Regions from separate parts of the Paenibacillus nitricinens genome, predicted to be linked through region 3. Evidence: riboswitches for the same ligand, from Rfam matches in the RefSeq annotation. Region 3 holds a riboswitch; each other region holds the start of a gene.
What was found. A riboswitch is a leader RNA that binds a small molecule or an ion and turns the genes downstream of it on or off. The one in region 3 is predicted to bind cyclic di-GMP.

Region 1 (2,201 bases), 2.0 Mb from region 3:
GAAATATCTACGGATATCGCTGAAATGACAGAATCTATTAAAGATATTGAGAATAAAGTCTCCAATTATACGAACTCAACGAAAGAAATGAACAGACGTTCAATACATACATTAGAACTAGTTGAACAAGGGCGCCAATCCGTAGATACTCAAGCTGAAGGCATGCGCAAAAACATCCAGGCTACTCAAAAAGTAGCGGATACTATCGAGGCCTTGTCTCATAATGCTCGCGGAATAACGATGATCACAAAGACCATCACTGAGATCGCTGAACAGACTAACCTGTTATCGCTGAATGCCTCCATCGAAGCAGCACGTGCCGGAGAACATGGTCGAGGATTTGCAGTAGTCGCACAGGAGGTCCGTAAGCTTGCCGAGGAATCAACGGCTTCAACAAAGGAAGTCTTTGGTTTAGTTCGGAGCATTGAAACTGATATTAAACAAGCGATTGACAATATCGCTATCAACGAAGAAGTCGTACAGGTACAGAATGAGATGATCACTCAATCTGCTCATATCTTTGCTCAAATTGTACAAAGTGTGCAGTATATTACCGAGCAGATCTCTTCCTTCTCTTCTGAAAGTGATCTTATGCTGGAAAGTGCCTTGAAAATCTCAGGTGCAATAGAAAATATATCTGCAATCACTCAGGAAACTGCTGCTGGCACCGAAGAAGTATCGGCTGCAATGAATGAACAAATTAATGCCCTGCAGTCCGTCGCAGAAGAAACTGAGAAAATGACACAGGCCGTATTTAATCTACAGAAAACGATCCATATCTTCAAGTTTTAAACAACTTGCATAACGAATAAACCAAGCCATAAACCGTCCTCTAAGTTTGTCTTAGGGGACGGTTTATTTTCTATTATTTCATAGGTTTGACAAGACTTTCGTCAAAATTCGAGTTAATTTGCGATAATATATTGACAAAGGATGATCCCAAGGAATATATTGTAAAGGAAAATTATTCTTATAAATTTTAAATTAATATAGGCAAAATCTTCGAAAGAGGATGACGCAAAACCATGGATCTACAGCCTCATTTTTACTCTGAGGCCATGATTGCCAGGTTGCTAAGGACCCGGGACGGCTGAACTATTGTTCAGTCTTTACGGCGATTTACGCCACCAACCTGTGCCCTTTTTCGGAGCACAGGTTTTCTATTTTTGAGTTTATTGATCAATCAGATCACTTCGAAAGATCAATAACATAATAAATATTAATCAACTTGTGAGGTGTATCTTTTGAAGACAGTCGCAGATTATATGGCGGAAGCACTACGTAACCTCGGAGTGACCCATTCTTTTGGGATCATTGGTAAATCGATTTGTCCCGTAGTTCTTAAGATGGTAGACTATGGTATTGAATTTATTCCAGGGAGACATGAATCCAGCTCCGGATTCGCAGCAGCTGGATACGCGCTGAAAACTGGTAATCTAGGCGTAGCATTTGGTACTTCTGGTCCAGGCGGAACTAACCTGCTTACAGCAGCAGCACATGCGAAAGCCAACAACTTGCCAGTGCTGTTTATTACGGGCCACCAATCTATTAAAGAGCTTGGAATCCCCCAATGTCAGGACTCTTCCTCTTACTTAGCTGATTTAGCGGAGATGTTCAGACCTGCCACCTTGTTCAGTAAACTTATTGAACGCGGTGATCACTTTAGTACTATTTTTAATCATGCGATTTCAATTGCTCTTAACCAACGTGGGCCTGTTCATCTTTGTGTGCCGTTTGATGTACAGACAGAAGGATTGGAAGAGTGCAATATTGTAATTCCCGAACGCGAATCTCTAGTAAGTCTAGCGAATATCGACAGAGTAGTTGATGCTATCAATGCCTCAAAGAATCCTTTGATTATTGCAGGTAAAGGGGTCAATCGATCTGGGGCGCATAGCCAGCTTATTCAGCTCGCTGAAACTTTTAATATACCAGTAGTAACATCACCTGGTGGTAAAGGGGCTATGGTTTGGGATCACCCACTCTATCATGGTCCTATTGGTGTTGGAGGTTGCACCCACGGGGATGACCTGTTGAATAAAAGTGATCTATTTATAGTTCTAGGATCACGATTAAGTGATATGACCGTCTGTAACCTAAAACGGGAGAATCACCCGACAACATTAATTCAATTTGATATTGATCCGACCTTTGTTGGAAAAATCTTGTTCTCCAAAACGATACCAGTCACTGGTGATCTA
Region 2 (2,201 bases), 570 kb from region 3:
AAGCTACCGTTCATAGGTAATGAGGCATCCGGCATTAAAGCAGGTACATCTGATAGCTTCACCGTCCAATTCAAATTTGTGGATGACGGTAAAGATCAGAACATTTTCCAAAAAGATGTGTTGACACTGACTTGGGATTTCTTTGCTAAGCAATCCGCTGGAGTCGCTAGATAATCTAATAAGTCTTCCATTCGAAGAGCAGCAGATTCTTATTCCGGAAAGCGGATAAGTAGATGCTGCTTTTCTCTTTACAATAAACTTTGTCGAATTTATCGATATTTGCTATACTAATAACAAAAAATACGGAGGGGCGTCAGCATAGTGGCACAAAATATGGGCCAACGTATCCAGCATCTCCGCCTAGAAAAGGGATTCTCCCTATCTGAGCTTGCGGACAGAGCGGATGTTGCTAAATCGTATCTTAGCAATGTGGAGAGAAACATCCAATCCAATCCTTCCATCCAGTTTATCGAAAAGATCGCCGATGCGCTTCAGGTATCCATCCATGCTTTGCTCTATGGAGAGCCTAATGATGCTGAGGAATCGCCTTTAGATTCGGAATGGTTCCGATTGGTGCAGGAAGCTATGGCCTCAGGCATAAGCAAACGCGAATTCAAGGAGTTTCTGGACTACCAGAAATGGCGCCTGGATCAGAAGGACTAATCCTTCATCTGATCTAATAAGATCCTCTTCTACTCATACTATCAAACATAAACGCCTTCGCCCTCCTAACATGGATGGCCTAGGCGTTTTATATTCTAACCATGTATCGTGTACAACTTATAGAAAAAGGACACAGCGATTTATCGCCATGCCCTTTTTCGGTATATAACGCTCTAATGTATTACTGCACGGCTTGCACAGTCTTCTCCTGAAAGAATCGACGAATTTCATCTGCCTTTATGCCAGCCTTCTTAGCTGCTAATAATAAATGTACCCACTCTACGTCTACATCAATAACCTGCTGTTCTCTGTTGCTTCCCTGGTTGGACTTGTCCAAAAAATCTCCTCCTAAGATTTTACGTCCCCAGGCAATCCGGCTGTCATAGTATTTCTACCTTAGACCCGCGACTTTGTGCCCCTGTCTTTCGGCAGGTTTACCTTTTACTGGACCCTTTACACGAAAGGATCTACTTCAAAAAGGATGAAAAACGCTAACTGCAATAACATTATACTATACTAAAGTGGAAAAGTGTGTCGATTTCTGATTAGTTTTTCCATTAAAAAACAAAAAATAGAAGCTCTTTTCTGTGATATCTTGTCCTATTAACACGATACTCGTCCTATTCATAAAATTAATTAAGACAATATAATGATGCTTCCTTCCCTATTAGTTAAAAATAAGGATATTAGAATCATTTTAGTGGGCCTTAGGAATGGGTAATGAGAAGAAACAGCGTTCTTTTCATTAGAACAAGCTAACCCATACCATTTTGCGAACGTATTGGACGAAAGAATGAATTGATTACACGTGTGGAAAGTAGCACAATAAGATGAGAAATGAAACCGCAATCATCACAGCTCCAGTAAGCGTTGACACAAAATGTCACGTATGGAGTTCATCCGTTAAGGAGGATGTATTCATGGCAGCCAAAGAGCCCTATAACGAATCCATTTGGAGTAAGTATTACGGACCCAATTTAGGCTACATTCAAGAAAGATATGAACAGTTTGTGAAAGATCCATCCACCGTAGAGAATAATTATCGCGAGCTTTTTACAAATTCGGGTCCCCCACCCCTAACACCGGACAGCGAACCGGCTCCACAGCCTCGCATTTCGGGAGACACCGAATGGCTTAGAAAGGCAGTAAGAGCTTCCAAGCTAATCGCTAATATTCGTATATATGGCCATATGGCCGCTGATATTGATCCGCTTGAGCGTGATCACAATCCCATGGCTAAATATCTCGAACTCGAAACCTATGAGCTGACTCGTGAGGATCTGATCGCACTACCTGCCACGCTCATTTGGGAGAATGCCCCGAATGATGTGCATACCGGATGGGATGCAGTTCAGCGTATGCGTCAGGCTTACACCAAGACGATCGCCTATGAATTCGGGCATGTGCATGAAGAAGAAGAACTGAAATGGTTGAACAGACAGGCAGAATCCACAAGCTCACCAGCGCCTTTAAATAATACAGAACGTAAAGAGCTGCTAAACCGCCTGATCCAAGTCGAGCAATTCGAAACCTTCCTC
Region 3 (2,201 bases):
TTAGAAAAGGCATTAGAAATCCAATCCGTTCCCTTAGCAGAAGGAGTGGAATTTAGAGAGGACTTTGAATGGCTTAAGCAGAGTGGTTATCAGTTGTTTCAGGGATATTTATTTGGAAAACCTGACCCTATTCCCAAACAGTGATCCTAATGAGTAGATCTCCGTCTAGAGGATGAGATGAATTCAGGTCAGAGTCTGATTACAGGTGAGCCCCGGGGCTGTACAATTTAGGTAATTGAGAAGGGGGTCGGATGAATATGGAATGGCATAAATACATCACACGTTGGGCAGATTCCAGGGGCTGGGAAGGGCGAGAGATTGATTATCAGTGGCCTTCTCCCTCATTTCCAGTGGTAAGTATTCGCAGCAATTTAGGTCGCTACTCTGGTCAGGGTTATGGCAGCAGACCTCGTGTGAAGACAGCTGTTGGATTAATTGCTATTGGAGATATAGCTGTAGGCTTGATTTCCATAGGTGCGATAAGCGTAGGGGTTCTATCCGTGGGTGCAATATCACTAGGAATGTGGTTAGCACTTGGAGCGATAGCACTTAGCTGGCTTGGCTTCGCAGCTGGGGCGATTGCTATTGCAGGAGTGGCTGTAGGAGCGATCGCGATAGCCGAAAAAGCGTTGGGTGCTGTCGCCATAGGGGATACGGCATTTGGAGCGGTAGCCATAGGACGGATTGCTGGGGGAGCCGTAGCTATTGGACAATGGGCATATGGTCTAATCGCGGTTGGCGAGCATGGCTTTGGGTTAATTCCGATCACAGGTGATGTGTGGAATTGGTTTCGGCGACTATTTGGAGGTTGAACGCTCCTCCAGTCCTAAAGTATCACTCTTCGTCTGGGACAGTTGATAAATAATATCGATCAGTTAGAGGAAATTGATTGCAATTACCTATGTCGATCAAATATCAATTTCATACCAAATAATCATGCAATAAGATGCATAGTTATGTTAACCTTTGTAATGTAATCGAAACTTCATAGGCAAACCTATGGAAATGTAGGGACGCAAAGCTATAGGGACTAAGGTTATCACGACTATTGTCAGCCAGCTGCCAAAGAGTGTATAACGCTTTTTGTTTTTAAGGTTTAATAAAAATTAAGTCTTAATTTTTATGCAACTTTAGCTGCAATCAAGCTACTCTTTCGGGGTAGTTTTTTTTGTGCCCATTTTTAGGCATTGAAGAGATTAATATTACATCTGGGGGGTAGAAAAGATGAAAAAAATGATTGCAATCGCTACATCGGCAGCCATGTTAGCTAGCTTTTCGAGTGAGGCAGGTTATGCTTTAGCAAGTGATGTAAGCAAGGTAACTGTAGTGAACACTGTAGTACAAAGCAAGGCTGACCTAATAAGCAATGCGTCAGTTATTCCGTTTGATCTGTACGGCAAGGCTATCCTAGGCGCTTATAATGATGTTTTTAGAATGAATCCTGCGAATATTAAATCCATTACCAATAACGGTGGTAACTACTCAGGTTCACCTATAGCTAAGGCTATTGATGGCGATATGAGTACGCATTGGGAAACGGGCAAACCGAATAGTTCAACGTTTACGAATGAGGTTGTCTTTGTATTCAATGAGTCCACTGAATTAAATAGAATCGTATATGCTGCAAGACAATCCAGCGCAAAGGGTAAGGGGTTTGCCCAGGAATTTGATATTTATGGCTCAACAACGGATGCAGGCGACTATACGCTAGTATCCTCTGGAGAATATAAAGGCGGAGCAGGTGACGTAGTAGAGGTGCAGTTTGACAGGGCAACCTTTAAGAGACTTAAATTTGTCTTCAAAAAAGCTAACCAAGATTGGGCGAGTGCGGCTGAGTTTTCTTTTTACAAAGAAGATGCCGTATCCGCTAAAATGAAAAATTTATTCACAGATGACAGCTTGAGTCAAGTTAGCGCAGCATTTAATACGATGGAGAAATTAACGGCTTTAGAACAAGAAGTGCAGACACATCCACTGTACGCGCAGTTTCAAGCAGATATAGAGAATGCAAAAGTACTTCTGGAGAATCATCAAATAGAGGCAACAGCGGCTAAGGTTTCGAAGCTAAAAGGCTATGGTACAGCATATGAAAATGCCTATAGCGAAGCTTATAGAATGCCCAACTCAAACGTATCAAAAGTAACGGTGAACGGCGGAAGCTACCCAGGTACGAAACCGGAATACATGCTCGATGACCAACC

Region 1: another riboswitch for cyclic di-GMP. It lies ahead of ACN6KS_RS20650 (thiamine pyrophosphate-binding protein); the one in region 3 lies ahead of ACN6KS_RS29490 (NPCBM/NEW2 domain-containing protein).
Region 2: another riboswitch for cyclic di-GMP. It lies ahead of ACN6KS_RS01845 (anti-repressor SinI family protein); the one in region 3 lies ahead of ACN6KS_RS29490 (NPCBM/NEW2 domain-containing protein).

Annotation. Positions count from the first base shown of each region.
Region 1 covers NZ_CP183948.1:4,632,156-4,634,356, forward strand. The annotation lists gene ACN6KS_RS20645 (methyl-accepting chemotaxis protein) at 1-792, shown strand, start outside; cyclic di-GMP riboswitch class I at 983-1,078, shown strand; gene ACN6KS_RS20650 (thiamine pyrophosphate-binding protein) at 1,236-2,201, shown strand, end outside.
Region 2 covers NZ_CP183948.1:415,265-417,465, reverse strand. The annotation lists gene ACN6KS_RS01855 (TasA family protein) at 1-174, shown strand, start outside; gene ACN6KS_RS01850 (helix-turn-helix domain-containing protein) at 334-663, shown strand; gene ACN6KS_RS01845 (anti-repressor SinI family protein) at 845-1,000, opposite strand; cyclic di-GMP riboswitch class I at 1,028-1,112, opposite strand; gene ACN6KS_RS01840 (2-oxoglutarate dehydrogenase E1 component) at 1,584-2,201, shown strand, end outside.
Region 3 covers NZ_CP183948.1:6,630,567-6,632,767, reverse strand. The annotation lists gene ACN6KS_RS29500 (EAL domain-containing protein) at 1-144, shown strand, start outside; gene ACN6KS_RS29495 (hypothetical protein) at 258-812, shown strand; cyclic di-GMP riboswitch class I at 981-1,067, shown strand; gene ACN6KS_RS29490 (NPCBM/NEW2 domain-containing protein) at 1,225-2,201, shown strand, end outside.